DNA from 2 places in the Enterococcus mundtii genome. Region 2 is predicted to be linked to the other one. Evidence: predicted binding sites of a transcription regulator. Region 2 holds the regulator's gene; the other holds the start of a gene.
The links. Region 2 encodes LexA, which represses DNA repair genes until DNA is damaged. Its sites were predicted from a motif close to CNAACANNTGTTNG; they were not measured.

Region 1: a site for LexA is predicted at 6,094-6,107, ahead of EM4838_RS01420 (Y-family DNA polymerase). Genes of this name have one in related genera too.

The regions. Positions count from the first base shown of each region.
Region 1 covers NZ_CP018061.1:297,205-305,327, reverse strand. The annotation lists gene aroA (3-phosphoshikimate 1-carboxyvinyltransferase) at 1-1,216, opposite strand, end outside; gene EM4838_RS01440 (prephenate dehydrogenase) at 1,221-2,300, opposite strand; gene aroC (chorismate synthase) at 2,314-3,480, opposite strand; gene aroB (3-dehydroquinate synthase) at 3,481-4,545, opposite strand; gene aroF (3-deoxy-7-phosphoheptulonate synthase) at 4,560-5,579, opposite strand; gene EM4838_RS01420 (Y-family DNA polymerase) at 6,132-7,523, shown strand; gene EM4838_RS01415 (hypothetical protein) at 7,486-7,995, shown strand; gene EM4838_RS01410 (hypothetical protein) at 8,012-8,123, shown strand, end outside.
Region 2 covers NZ_CP018061.1:1,212,986-1,221,108, forward strand. The annotation lists gene rnz (ribonuclease Z) at 1-621, shown strand, start outside; gene EM4838_RS05985 (SDR family NAD(P)-dependent oxidoreductase) at 618-1,406, shown strand; gene EM4838_RS05990 (LapA family protein) at 1,416-1,850, shown strand; gene recJ (single-stranded-DNA-specific exonuclease RecJ) at 2,084-4,381, shown strand; gene EM4838_RS06000 (adenine phosphoribosyltransferase) at 4,396-4,908, shown strand; gene EM4838_RS06005 (hypothetical protein) at 5,111-5,329, opposite strand; gene lexA (transcriptional repressor LexA) at 5,507-6,130, opposite strand; gene EM4838_RS06015 (DUF896 family protein) at 6,282-6,533, shown strand; gene tkt (transketolase) at 6,632-8,123, shown strand, end outside.

The DNA of each region.
Region 1 (8,123 bases), 920 kb from region 2:
CTGGATGGTTCAATTCAACTGGCTCATCGGTCAATAATGCGGCAATCTGTAACATCATGCCAATGCGATGATCCCCATGACTGTCAACAATTGCCCCATGCAAAGGTGTCGGACCATGAATGATCAGCCCATCATCTGTTGTTTCGATGTTTGCGCCCATTTTTATCAATTCTTCCGCTGTCGCATCGATGCGATTTGTTTCTTTCACTTTTAATTCTTGTGCGTCCCGAATGATCGTCGTGCCTTGTGCTTGTGTTGCAGCTAATGCCAAAATCGGTAATTCATCGATCAAGCGAGGAATGATTTCTCCTTCGATCGTACACGCCTGCAAGTTGGCAGAACGTACCATTAAGTCAGCCGCTTGATTTTGTTGATCGATTTGCATTTCTTGGATCGAAGCCCCCATTTCGATCAATACATCTAAAATCCCTGTTCGTGTTGGATTGATTCCTACTTGTTTCAATAAGACTTCACTATCTGGCAAAATACTTGCTGCGACTAGATAAAAGGCTGCTGACGAAATATCCCCAGGTACCGCCACGTTTTGTCCAACTAACCGTTGTCCGCCAGCAAGTGTGATCACTTTATCTTCTACTCTGATTTCTCCACCAAATTGTTTGATCATTTCTTCTGTATGATTCCGTGAGCGTTCTTTTTCGATGATCGTTGTCTCACCATCTGCTTGAAGTGCCGCGAATAAAATCGCTGATTTGACTTGCGCACTGGCAATCGGCATCTCATATTCGATTGGTTTCAAAGGCCCACCAGTCACTCGTAAAGGTGGTAGATCTGGATGTTCGATCCCTTTAAGATCTGCACCCATTTCACGTAAAGGATTCATCACTCTCCCCATCGGGCGACGATTCAACGAGTCATCTCCAGACACTTCTGCCGAAATCTTACTTCCAGCTAAAATCCCTAAAAGTAAACGGATCGTTGTACCAGAATTACCTGCATCTAAACGTTCTGTTGGTGTTTGTAATCCCTCTACGCCATAACCATAAACATGGATTTTCTCTTCTTCCTCTTCTATTCTCACACCTAATTGTCTAAATATGGACATCGTACTCAAGCAATCTTCTGCTTTTAAAAAGTTCGTTATCGTCGTTTTTCCATGACTGATTGCACCAAACATGATGCTGCGATGAGAAATCGATTTATCTGCTGGAACCGTTAGCTCACCTTTGATCCCATGTGTAGCATTAAGTAATTGCATTGTCTCAACTCCTGATCCAACAGTGAAAATTTTCCGCTTGAATCAATGCTTGTCCTTTTTCTAAATCGGTTTGATTTTTGAAGGACAATTCAAGGACTCCGAAAATATCTTCTCTAGTTTCTTGTATTTTTAGATTGATGATTGAAATATCTGCTTGGCTCAAAGCCGTTGTCACCTTAGCAACTGCACCGGAAATATCCGGAATATCAACGTATAGATCATAGAACGCTGGAATCGTTCCTTGTCGTTTCTTCGGCAACTGATCCCTTGTTTGCTTCGCTTGTGCAAAAAATCGATAAATGGCCTCTTCATCATTTCTCGCAAGTTGTGTTTTCAATGTTTCCATGGAGGATTGCCATTCTTCTAGTAAAGACAGCATGATTTCTTGATTCGTTAATAAGATATCTGTCCACATTTTTGGATCAGAAGAAGCAATACGCGTAATATCTCGAAACCCTCCGGCTGCAAGTTGGGAGGCTCTTGGATGTTTTTGATTGAGTTCATCACTGGTTTGCACTAAACCAGCAGCCACGATATGAGGCAAATGGCTTAAAACGCCGACGATCTCGTCATGATTTTTGGCTTCCATCAATACAAATTTTGCTCGAGTCGGTTCTAATAGTTCCATCAGTTCAGCTACACGATCACTCTCATGATCATTGGTCAATATATAATAAGCTTCCTCGAACAAATTAGGATTGCCGGCTTTTACTCCAGATTTATGCGAGCCTGCCATTGGGTGTCCACCAATAAAAGTAAAAGGTAATTCCTTAGCCGCTGTCATGATTGCTGCTTTCGTACTGCCAGTATCACTGACCAATACAGTTTCCTTTAGCGGAAGTGTCGCTAATTGTTGCAAATAGTCCAAACTAACTTGTACAGGAACCGCTAATAAAATAACATCCATTTGACTTGCTTCTTCGATCCCAGACACCAGATGATCCACTAATTGGACTTCTTCTGCAATTTTTCTTGTTTCTGCTGAATGATCCCATCCATAAAGAGTCACATTCGATCCTTTGATGGCTCGGCAAAGCGAAGCACCAATCAGACCTAAACCTAAGACAAATACCTTTTTCTTCATATCAGTCTCCTCACTAAAAGTCTTGGATCATCTGCCGATGACTGGCAACAGATTTTTTCAGCTCACTCATGTTATCCGCTGGGAAATGTTCAAGGATCTCCACGGCAAGTGCTGTTGCAATGACGTGTTCAGCCACCACAGAAGCTGCTGGTACAGCGGTACTGTCGGAACGTTCGACACTTGCTTTATAGGCTTCTTTCGTGTCGATATCCACACTCATCAACGGCTTGTAAAGTGTAGGGATCGGTTTCATCACACCACGAACGATGATTTGTTCCCCATTTGTCATCCCACCTTCAAATCCACCTAAATGATTGGTTGTCCGGCGGTAGCCTTGTTCTTGATCCCAGGTGATTTCATCCATAACTTTAGAACCTGGTAAAGTCGCTGCATCAAAACCGATCCCAAATTCTACCCCTTTGAAGGCATTGATACTCAGCATGGCTTGTGCTAATTTTCCATCTAATTTTTTATCCCATTGGACATAACTACCCAAACCAGCCGGTACATTTTCAACCCGGACTTCGACGACACCACCTAAGGTATCACCTGCTTTTTTCGTCTCATCGATCAATGTTTTGACTTGTTCTTCGATCTCAAGGTCTACCATATTGACTTCGGAGATCGTTGTTTTTTCCTTGATCACCGCCACAGGTAGCACTTCAGGAATCGTTGCTTTGACCCCTCCAAGAACTGCTACGTGACTGGCAATTTCAATATCTAGTGCTGCTAGGATCTGTTTTGCTAAAGAGCCGATTGCTACACGCATGGTCGTTTCTCTAGCTGAAGACCGTTCTAACACATTCCTAAGATCTTGATGTTGGTATTTCATTCCACCAACTAGATCCGCATGTCCTGGACGAGGTTTGGCTACTCGACGACGTGTGACATGTTTTTCTTCGATTGGCTCGGCTGACATCACCGTTTGCCAATTCTTCCAGTCTTTATTCTCCACGATCATTGTGATTGGCGAACCAAGCGTTTTACCATGTCGAATACCTGAGGTGATTTGGACACGATCTTTCTCGATCTTCATTCTGCCACCACGACCGTACCCCCCTTGTCGTCTCGCAAGATCTTCATTGATTTTTTCAAGTGAAACTTCTAAACCTGCCGGGATACCTTCAATAATGGCAGTTAACTGTGGACCATGAGATTCTCCTGCTGTTAAAAAACGCATTTAGTTCCCCTCCTTTAAATAGTCTTTCACGGACTCAAGCGGAATTTCTTGGATTCTTGCTTGTCCGATTTTATCTAATAAAATAATTTTCAATGTCTTTCCACGTGCCTTTTTATCGTGGGTGATCGCATCATAAAGGGATTGCTCCTCCCAAGGTTGGTACTTGATCGGTAACTGATACTTTTCGATCATTTGGATCAATTGCGCAGTGATGCCCACTGGTGATTTTCCCATCTTTTCGGCTTGTTTGGTGATTTGCACCATACCGATCGCTACGGCTTCGCCATGACTGATCTGACCATAACCAGCAGTATTTTCGATGGCATGTCCGATCGTATGGCCAAAGTTCAGTAACAAACGATTCCCGTTATCGAATTGATCTTCTTCAACAACTTGTTTCTTCACACGCAACGCCTTTTCAATGATTTTTTCACTATTAGCCAGTAAGTCAGCAACTCCTGTTAATTTTGCCAAATCTTGCCATAGCGTTTCATCACTGATTGCACCACACTTGATGATCTCAGCGATCCCTTCTTGGATTCTACGCTCTGATAACGTCATTAACGTCTCTGGATCGATCAATACCCCGTCTGGTTGTGCAAATGTCCCAATCATATTTTTCGCCATGGGTGCATTGATTGCTGTTTTTCCTCCAATGCTTGAATCGACCTGTGCCAGTAGGGAAGTCGGGATCTGGACAAATGAAATCCCTCGCATATAGGTGGAAGCAACGAAGCTGGCTAAATCGCCGATCACTCCCCCTCCAAGCGCAATCACCGCATCACTACGCGTAAATTGTTCTTCTGCTAAAAACGCATAGAGGTGAGCTGCCATGTCGAATGATTTGCTGCTCTCCCCAGCTGAAACAACATAATGGACGACTTCGTAGCTTGCCCGCAACTGTTGACAAATTTTTTCGCCGTATATCGGAAAAACATTCGTATCACTGATAATCGCGATTTTTTTATTTTTCCAGATTCCTTCGATCCACTCAGACACATGATCGAGTGCATTTCGTTCAATGATGATCTCATAGCTTTTTTCTGGTAAGACAACTTCTAACATGACGCTCCTCTTTTCTATAAGGCTTTGATTTTATTCATTGCTTCAACTAAAATCTCGACTTCTTCCATCATTCGTAGGTAGTTCTTTTCATTCAATGATTGCTGTCCATCTGACCATGCGTGGATTGGATCAGGGTGGATCTCTACGATCATCCCATCTGCGCCACTAGCAACACCGGCTCTTGCCATTGGTGATACGAGATCCCAAACCCCTGTACCATGACTTGGATCAACGATGATCGGGAAATGACTTAATTTTTTAATGATCGGTACAGCACTTAGATCGAAGGTATTGCGTGTCGCTGTTTCGTAAGTACGAATACCACGTTCGATAAAGATGATGTTTGGATTGTTTTGTACCGCAATGTATTCCGCCGCGTTCAACCATTCTTCGATCGTTCCTGAAATCCCGCGTTTCAAGCCAATTGGTTTTCCTGTTTTCCCAACAGCTTCTAATAGACGAAAGTTTTGCATATTTCTGGCGCCGATCTGAATGATATCTGTGTATTCGCAAACGACATCGATATGGGCTTCATCCATGACTTCGGTAATGACTTTTAAGCCGTAATGATCCGCTGCTTTACGCATCATTTTCAGTCCTTCTTCTCCTAATCCTTGGAAAGCGTAGGGTGACGTTCTAGGTTTGTAGGCTCCTCCACGTAGGACTGTTGCCCCACCAGCTTTTGCCATACGAGCAGTTTCCATGATTTGTTCTTCGCCTTCTACTGAACAAGGACCAGCCATCGTCACAAAACTACCATCACCGATTTTCAAACCATCCACATCAACGACTGTATCTTGCGGATGAAATTCTCGAGAAGTCAGTTTGTACGTATTAGAGATTTTTACTGCACGCTCCACCGTGTCGTATCTTTCAAATGGTACACCTTGGATAATTTTTGGATCACCGATCAATCCTAAAACAAGACGATCTTTGCCATGGTTGATCTGAACGTCCAAGCCCTCTTCCTTGATACGTGAAAGTACTGGTTCTAGTTGGTTTACTTCAATTCCTGGTTTAATAATTAAAATCATAAGATAACATCCTTTTTTATTTTTATTTTTTTATCACTGTTTGAACACTTGATCGACAATGGAAAATCGTTCGTTGTTTACTTAAAATAACTCGTTGGAAGATGAACTGATGTGGTTCTCCTTTCGTTAGGTATAAAAAAAGCCCGCCGTAGACAAATCTACAGTGGGCCTTCACCAATTCTAACAAAAAAGCCACTATAGATTTTCATCTATGTGGCGGACAAGTCATCTCAAACATCCTTAGCCATCATAGATACAAACGTTGTGTTTGCACCCATGAATGTCATGAATACAAACCTATCTAAAATAGCTAAAGTAATACGTATTCAGTTGTGAATTCAATGTGATTTTCATAAGAAATCGCTCCAAACTGATTTAAGATTGGTTTAAGTATAGATTTCTTTCTGAAATAAGTCAACTACTTTTTCAAATCTTTTTCTCTTTATGCTAATGATCCTTTAGAAGACCGATGTTTTTTTAAAGTTCCTATTGATTTTTTCGTTGACAAAAAACGCGAACGTGTGTTCTAATCATGTAGAAGAGGTGACTGTTATGTTTAAAAATCAAAATCCTGTATTTGACTATCATAAAGAACCTTCTAGAGATATTTTATGTATTGATTGTAAGTCGTTCTATGCTTCTGTTGAATGTGTCTCACTTGGTTTAGACCCTTTAACAACCAAACTAGTTGTTATGTCGTACCCCGGAAATTCATGGGAAGAACGTGGTAGCGGGTTGATCCTTGCCTCTAGTCCAGCTGCAAAAAAAGCCTACGGGATCACGAATATCAGTCGTGCGCGTGATTTGCCCTTTCCTTATCCCAGTGATCTATATATTGCCCCACCACGAATGGCTTATTATATGGAGAAGAACAAAGAAATCAATGCGATTTATAAAACCTATGCAGACGAGAGTAACCATCATGTCTATTCGGTCGACGAAAGTTTTTTGGATATCACAAATAGTTTGAATTTGTTCGATGCTCCTGATGCCCGGACACTTGCAAAAAAAATTCGTCAAGACGTTTATGACCAGACAGGGATCTATACCACGATCGGTATCGGTGATAATCCACTATTGGCAAAATTAGCTCTGGATAATGAAGCGAAGGATACCCGAGACATGATCGCCGAATGGCGTTATGAAGACGTCCCTGAAAAACTTTGGCGGATTCCTCAGCTGACAGATTTTTGGGGGATCGGTCGAAAAACAGCGATTCGTTTAAATAAAATGAACATCCATAGCATCTATGAGCTTGCACATGCGGATTACTATCGTTTAAAAAGTGCAATGGGGGTAATTGGTACACAACTTTATGCCCATGCCTGGGGAATCGATCGGAGCTTTCTTGGTGAAGTCTACACCCCTAAATCAAAAAGCATCGGAAATAGTCAAATCCTCAATAAGGACTATACCCGCCGAGAAGAGATTGAAATCGTGATCAAGGAAATGGCAGATCAAGTAGGCACACGCTTACGACGAGAAGAAGCAAAAGCACAAGTAGTTAGTCTGTGGGTCGGCTTTTCTTTGGGCTACACAGATGTTTCAGGAAAAACTGGGTTTCACCAACAGATGAAAATCGAGCCGACCAATGCCAGTCATGTTTTAGCAGAAGCACTATTGATGATTTTTGATCGACATTATCAACGGCAAGATATCCGAAGTATCGGCGTCAACTGTTCTCGCTTAGTTTATGCGACTGGCTTGCAATTGAATCTATTCGATGATCCTAAAGAGCAAGTCAATGCGGCAAAGATTGACTTTGTCGTGGATAAGATTCGACAAAAATATGGATTTAAAGCAATCGTCCATGCACATAGTTTACTAGAAGGTGGTCGAGCAATCGCCCGCAGTTCGCTTGTAGGCGGTCATGCTGGCGGAATGGCTGGTATTGAAGGTGAGGGACATGCGACGCACGAAAAAAGAATTTCTCGATTACAATGAATACCGTGATCGCCCCTTTGGCTTGAAATGGGGAACCGCTTTTGCCATGGATGAGCTAGTTAAAGGGATCGAAGAAAATGCAGCAGTCGCCTTAAAAGACCTCCCTCCCCAATTGCAAATGACGAGAGAGGAAATCGACCAAGTACTATTACAGTCCTTTCTCTACCGACAAAAAGTGACCATCCAATTAAACACAAAAGATGAATTTGGTCGATATAGAGAAAATATCGAGGGCGTTTTCTTAGGCGAATGTGATGAAGAATATCTGACGATTGACCAGTACCAGATTCTCTGGGAGAACATTCGTCACGTTGGTTTGAAACAAGAAATGAAATGGTTTGAGTTTAGTACCAACAAGACATATGACGAACAAGTTTCCCGATCAATCGATTGGAACAAGCCAAACCAACAAGCTGAGTTGCAATTGATCAAAGATGAATTTTATCAAGCTTTTGAAGAGGAAAATGACTAAAAGGGAGGCGTTGCCGATGACAATGGTAAAGAATCATTTCGAAACTGTCATAATCACTGCTTATATTGCCAAACAAGAAATTACGATCCAAACAAAAAAGGGAGAAAACTATAGAGGAAAGATTCAAA
Region 2 (8,123 bases):
CAAACAAAACTAGGTTATCCCCTTGTTTTTATTGATTTATCAGAAGATCAAGCTATTTTTGAAGACGCACACTTTTCTGTGTATGCAAAAAAATTAAGCCATGGTATCGATAGCTACGGATATCGGATCGTTGAGCATGATCACAAAGGCGAATTACAAGTGGATAAGCTTAAAGAACTGAATATTCCAGCTGGCCCCATTTATGGAAAACTAAAAAAAGGGGAGACGGTCCAATTAGATAACGGACAGCTCATCAATGGACGTGATTTTGTCGGTCCAGATAAAAAAGGCCGAATCGTGACCATTTTAGGAGACACTCGAAAAACGACCAATTCTGTTATATTAGCAAAAAATGCAGATGTCTTGGTGCATGAAAGTACGTTCAATAAAAACGAGGCAAGAATGGCCCATAACTATTTCCATTCGACGACTCATCAAGCCGCAGAAGTGGCGAAAGAAGCAAATGTCCAAAGATTATTACTGACCCATATCAGTGCGAGATATCTAGGAAAAGCAACACAAGAACTTGAACAAGAAGCACAAGAAATCTTTCCAAATACAAAAGTCATGAAAGATTTTGAGGTTGTGGACGTTCCGTTTCAAGAGGAGGAAAAAAGTTGAATTTAGAAAATAAAGTCGTATTAGTCACTGGTGGCTCTGGTGGTTTAGGTGAACAGATCTGTTATGAAGCAGCAAAACAAGGGGCAATCGTTGTAACATGTGCGAGAAGAATCCAACAAATCGGCGAAGTGAAGGCGGTTTGTCAAGAATTAAGTGGAAAACCAGCATACGCGTATCAACTAGATGTTAGTAATCCTGACAGTGTAGATGAATTGTACGACAAGGTGATGACTGAGGTCGGACGTGTCGATATCTTAGTCAATAATGCTGGATTTGGTATCTTTGAGGATTTCTTATCCTTTGACTTAGGAAAAGCCTACGATATGTTCGAGGTCAATGTCTTGGGGATGATGGTATTGACACAAAAATTTGCAATCGATATGGCAGAAAGACGTCAAGGACATATCATCAATGTGGCATCCATGGCAGGAAAAATGGCGACAGCTAAATCTACGATTTATTCTGCTACTAAATTTGCTGTTCTGGGCTTTTCCAATGCGTTACGTTTAGAGTTGAAACCACTAGGTGTTGCGGTCACGACGGTGAATCCTGGACCAATCGAAACGGAATTTTTTGATAAGGCTGATCCAAGTGGTAGTTATTTGGAAAAAGTCGGTCACTTAGTTTTGGATTCAACTAAATTAGCACAAACGATCGTGCGAGCGATGAAACACCCTAAACGTGAGATCAATCAGCCGGTATTGCTAGAAATCGCGTCTAAATTTTATGCACTTTTCCCAACCATTGGGGATTATTTTGCAGGTGGAATTTTTAATAAAAAGTAGGTGAAGTAAATGAAAAAGCAAGGTAGTGTGATCGTTGGTTTTTTACTTGTACTTGTCATTGTCGTGTTCGCTGTGTTGAACAATCAAAATGTTCCTGTAAGCTTTGGATTTGCTTCTTTTAATGCGCCATTGATTCTAGTGATCATTGGTTCAGCATTGATTGGTGCATTGATTGTATTTTTAACAGCCTTTACGACACTGTGGCAACAGAAGAAACAATTGAAACAACTAACAAAAGAATTAGCAGAGAACCAAGCAGATATCCAAAAGAAAATCGAAGAGGCGACAGAAGAACAACAAAGACAATTTCGTAATGAACGTGCGGAACTTGAAGCGGCCTATCAAGCAGAATTACAAGCAAAGCAAATACAGATCGAACAAATGCAAACACCTTCTGAATCACCTTCTCAAACACCAAAGCAAAGTGTCAATTACTTTGATTGATCAAGGATCACTGTTGATTTTCTAAAAGCAAATAGAAGAAAGTGATAGAAATCACTATCTCAGAAATTATTAGAGGATGTTTTATCCAATTTCTAGCAGGCAACCAAAGTGGGCAAACGAATCTGTTTTGTCTACTTTGGTTTCTTTTAGTTGGATTTGTCAGAATCTATTCTTCTGAAATTCTTTTTTTTAGAGAAGACGTTTGCTATAATGACTAAGTTAGGGGTGAGCATGTGAGACGAGCAAATTTTGATTGGAAGGTCAATGAAACAACACCTTCTGAATCTTTTATCCAAATAATCAAACAGCAGCAATTGTCTCCTTTGATCGGGCAATTACTGTGGCAAAGAGGATACCGAGAGGAAGAAAGTATCCATCAGTTTTTACATCCAAAAGAACAAAAACTCTATGATCCTTATTTGATGTTTGACATGGACAAGGCAATCAGCCGTATCCAAGAAGCGGTGATCAACGGCGAGCAGATCTTAGTTTATGGAGATTACGATGCAGATGGTATCACCAGTGCGACCGTCATGAAAGAAACGTTAGAGTTGCTAGGTGCTCAAGTTGAAGTCTTTTTACCTAATCGATTTGAACATGGGTATGGACCTAATCTAACCGTTTATCAAGAGAAAATAGCTGCAGGTACCCAATTGATCGTGACTGTCGATAATGGTGTAGCTGGGCATGAAGCAATTGCTTATGCACAACAGCAGGGAGTAGATGTGATCGTGACAGATCATCATGAGTTGCCTAGTGAATTACCGGCGGCTTATGCAATCATCCATCCCCGCCATCCACAAGGCAATTATCCTTTTGGAGAATTAGCGGGTGTCGGTGTCGCATTTAAAGTAGCGACCGCTTTGTTGGAAGAACCACCAGCAGAATTTTTAGATTTAGTCGCAATTGGAACAATCGCTGACCTTGTCTCTATGACTGATGAGAATCGGACGCTAGTGGCGTTAGGCTTAGAGGCAATTCGTCATACCGAGCGAGTAGGCTTACAGGCACTGTTTGCGAAAAGTAGTGTACGTGCGAATGAAGCGGATGAAACGATGATCGGTTTTTCGATTGCCCCGCGTTTGAATGCCATCGGCCGGATGGGAGACCCTAATCCAGCGGTTGAATTACTAGCCACATTCGACGAAAGTCAAGCTCAGACATTAGCCGAGCAGTTACAAACGGTCAATGAAGAACGTAAAGCGATCGTTGAGCAAATCACCTCAGAAGCATTGGCGATGATCAATGACGAGAACCAGATCCATTTGTTAGTACATCCAGGCTGGCATGAAGGCGTACTAGGGATCGTCGCTGGAAAAATCATGAACCAAACAGGTAAACCGACAATCGTTCTAGACATCAAAGACCAGACCATTGCAAAAGGATCAGGTCGAAGTATCGAAGCGTTGAATCTTTTCGATATGCTGAATGAGATGCGTGAATTGTTTACATTTTTTGGCGGCCATCACGCAGCAGTCGGATTAACAATGCCAACGGAGAATATCCCTCAGTTACAAGACCGGATGAATGCCTATATAGAAGAAAAGAAAATTGACTTGTCCAAAGGTCCTGTGTTGGCGATCGATGAAATCGTCTCCCCAAAGGATGTAACGGTCGAACAAATCGCTGCATTGAAATTACTGGCACCATTCGGAACAGATAATCCTGTACCTAACTTCTTATTCAAACAGGTTGCTGTCCAAAATGTAAAACGAATCGGTTCGAACCAACAGCACTTGAAGCTTTCTTTAGTGGATGATGATAGTCAATTAGATGCTGTCGCGTTTGGTTTTGGTCCACAAGAAAACGAATTTGTAGATGATTCACTTGATATTGTCGGACAATTATCGATCAATGAATGGAATGGGCGTAAAAAACCGCAGCTGATGGTTTCTGACTTTGCAGTAGAAGGATTGCAAGTATTTGATTGGCGGGCGAAACGTTACCGAACATTAGCAAATGAAATCGAAAGTCCGTTCTATTTAGCGTTTGATGAAGCATCGATCAAAGAACTAAATGAGTCGATACAAAAACACATCATTCTTGGGACAGATAAAGAAATGATTCAATCATGGATTCAGGAAAATGACCCAAAAGCATTAGTAGTGATCGATTGTCCAACGAATCTGACCGACTTGAAAGAGATCTTATCTTTTGGGGCATTTAGTCGAGTTTACTTCTTAGGTATTTCTGTTGATGAAGCATACTTGAACGGTGTAGGAACAAGAGAACAATATGCACGACTCTTCAAATTGATCCATGCGCAAGAACGGATCGATATCCGACATAAATTAGGTGCAATGGCCAACTATTTAAAAATCCCACAAAAATTATTAATTTTTATGATACAGGTGTTTTTTGAGTTGAAGTTTGTTACAATAAACAATGGTGTTTTGGAGAAAGTCGCAGATCCGGCGAGTCATCCTTTGACTGCAAGTGACCGCTATCAGAAGCGATTGAAAAAAATCAAATCAGAGGAATTCTTACTATTAAGTGACATTCCCACAATAAAAAAATGGTTAACAACCTAGGAGGAAACAATAAAGTGGATTTAAAAAATTATATTGCTAGTATTCCTGACTATCCGTCAAAAGGAATTATATTTAGAGATATCTCGCCATTGATGGCTGATGGAGATGCTTATCGGGAAGCAACGAAGCAAATCGTTGATTATGCGAAGGAAAAACGTATCGATATGGTCGTTGGACCAGAAGCGCGCGGATTTATCGTAGGTTGTCCAGTAGCTTATGAATTAGGTGTGGGCTTTGCTCCTGTTCGTAAGAAAGGAAAATTACCTCGTGAAACGATCGAAGTCACTTACGGACTTGAATACGGTACAGATACCTTGACGCTGCACAAAGATGCAATTCAACCAGGACAAAGAGTCTTGATCTGTGATGACTTATTAGCAACAGGTGGAACGATCAAAGCAACAATCGAATTGATCGAAGAACTTGGCGGAGTTGTTGTTGGTTGTGCCTTTTTGATCGAGTTGATGGACTTGCATGGTCGTGACAAAATCGAAGGCTACGACATGATTACTTTGATGGAGTATTAATCAAATAAAATATTGAACAGAACCCCCCCTTCCACAAACGGATGAACCGTTTGCGGAAGGGGGGGTTCGTTGGATGAGTAGCCTCAATTTATTGATGGAACAAATGAGTGCAAGGGTAGGTAGTCAGTTTGTCGTTAAAAAAGCAAACGAGCGATCATCGTTTGCTTGGACGGATTTTTCATAGAAGCGATCTTATTTACTTTTACGAGTGCCTGGAGCTGTAATAGGTTTCGTGATAGAAGGAGTCTTCATGGGATTGACGACGTTGTGATTGACGGTATTTTTTTTCATCCCACAACATAAACCACAATGTAAACAAAGGAACAAAAACCAACAGCGCTGTACGTAGACCAAAATTACCAATAATAATACCTAAAAACAAAACGATCAATACTAAACCAAAACGTCTCATTGATTTCATGATTTTCACCTCTTTATAGAATGCGAACAAAAGTTCGTATCATTAGTATACGAACTTTTGTTCGGTTTGTAAAGAGGGAAGTTCAAAAAGAACAAAGATATCTGCTAAAAGAGGAAAAGACGAGCTTGAGATCATGATCTCAAGCTCGTAAATAAATAACTAAATTTTCTTTTCTTATCAATAAATATGACTACGGTACAGACCAACGACTCGACCTAAGATCGACACCTCATCTAAAATGATCGGTTCCAGTAAATCATTCTCGGGTTGCAAACGGAAATGATCTCTTTCTTTATAGAACCGTTTGCAAGTTGCTTCGTCTTCTGCAGTCATCGCAATAACGATATCACCATTTTGTGCAGTTTCTTGTTTGCGGACAATGACATTATCGCCATCCAATATCCCAGCATTGATCATACTTTCTCCTCGGATCGTCAACATGAACAGACTACCTTCTTCTGATGAAAGGTTTGGTGGTACTGGAAAGAAGTCAGAAGCTTCCTCAACAGCTAGTATCGGCTCTCCGGCAGTAACAACTCCGAGAACAGGAATCGTTGTTGGGCGAATCCCGATTTTTGATAATCCTTGTTGCGTCAATTCGATGGCACGTGGTTTCGTAGGGTCTCTTTGAATAAAGCCTTTTTTCTCTAATCGGGCAAGATGACCATGGACTGTCGATGTTGAAGAAAGCTGAACAGCTTCTCCGATCTCACGGACAGTCGGTGGATAGCCTTTTTGGGTCACTTGTTCGTGAATATATCGTAAGACTTCGATTTGTCTTGTTTCAGTTTGTCGGGCCACAAGGTACACCTTCTTTCACTTGATAACTAAATAGTACCATAGAAAATACTTGATTTCAAACAAATGTTCGCATTAAAGACTATTGATGTAGTTGTTTTTTTTTCATTTTTTATATAAGATGTAGGAGAAGCAAAAGCGAGGAGGAATAGTTGTGTTATCGCCTGAAAAAATCGAACGTATCAATCAGTTAGCTAAAAAGAAAAAAGCAGAAGGATTGACACCAGCTGAAGTCAAAGAGCAAAAGGAATTACGAGAAGCATATCTGACAGCCTTTCGTTCTGGCATGAGACATCATATTGAAGGGATGAAAGTTGTTGATCCCGATGGAAATGATGTCACACCAGAAAAATTGAAAGAAATCCAGAAGAAAAAAGGCCTCCACGACCGAAATAGCAAGTTTTAGTAAAAAAAACTAAAAGTCGTTGCTTTTTTAGAGGAGATACTATAAAATTAGAAGTAGAAATATAGGTAAAAAAAACCTAAATTACAGGAGGGGTTACATTGTTTGATAAAATTGATCAGCTTGGTGTGAATACGATCCGTACATTGAGTGTCGATGCAGTACAAAAAGCAAATTCAGGACATCCGGGGTTACCAATGGGTGCCGCGCCAATGGCTTATGCCCTTTGGACGAAACACTTGAAAGTGAATCCGAAAACTTCTAAAAACTGGGCAGACCGTGACCGTTTTGTCTTATCTGCGGGACATGGTTCAGCGATGTTGTACAGCTTGTTGCACTTAGCAGGGTACCAAGTGACGATTGATGACTTGAAACAATTCCGTCAATGGGATTCAAAAACACCGGGACACCCTGAGGTCAACCATACGGACGGCGTCGAAGCAACGACTGGTCCTTTAGGTCAAGGGATCGCGATGGCTGTGGGGATGGCAATGGCAGAAGCGCATCTAGCAGCGACCTACAACAAAGACCAATTCAACGTCGTTGACCATTATACCTATGCGTTATGTGGCGATGGCGACTTGATGGAAGGCGTGTCTCAAGAAGCAAGTTCGATGGCTGGTCATATGAAATTAGGGAAATTGATCGTTTTATACGATTCAAACGATATTTCTTTAGACGGACCAACCTCAAAAGCCTTCACTGAAAATGTTGGCGTACGCTATGAAGCTTACGGTTGGCAACATCTCTTGGTAAAAGACGGCAATGATTTAGAAGCCATCTCAAAAGCAATTGAAGAAGCGAAAGCCGAAACAGACAAACCGACATTGATCGAAGTGAAAACGGTCATCGGATTTGGTGCACCAAACCAAGGAACTTCTGCGGTCCACGGCGCACCACTTGGCTTAGAAGGCATTCAAAAAGCCAAAGAGATCTATGGTTGGGAATACCCTGACTTTACCGTACCAGAAGAAGTGGCGGAACGCTTCCGTCAAACGATGGTTGAAGAAGGCGAAAAAGCTGAAAATGCTTGGCGTGAGATGTTCGCAGCATACAAAGCAGCGTATCCAGAATTAGCGCAACAATTCGAAGATGCCTTTGCTGGAAAATTACCAGAGAATTGGGATGCAGAGCTTCCAACATACGACGAAGGTGAAAGCCAAGCCAGTCGTGTCTCAAGTAAAGAGATGATCCAAGCATTATCAAAAGCGATCCCAAGTTTCTGGGGTGGTTCTGCCGATCTATCCGGATCAAACAATACGATGGTCACAGCAGACAAAGACTTCACGCCTGAACACTATGAAGGCCGCAACATTTGGTTTGGTGTTCGTGAGTTTGCGATGGCATCAGCGATGAACGGGATCCAATTGCATGGCGGTACCCGGATCTATGGGGGAACATTCTTTGTCTTTGTGGATTACTTGCGACCAGCTGTGCGTTTAGCAGCGATCCAAAACACGCCAGTCATTTATGTCTTGACCCATGACTCTGTAGCAGTTGGTGAAGATGGCCCGACGCATGAGCCAGTGGAACAATTGGCTTCGGTTAGAAGTATGCCAGGTGTCCATGTCTTACGTCCGGCGGACGGGAACG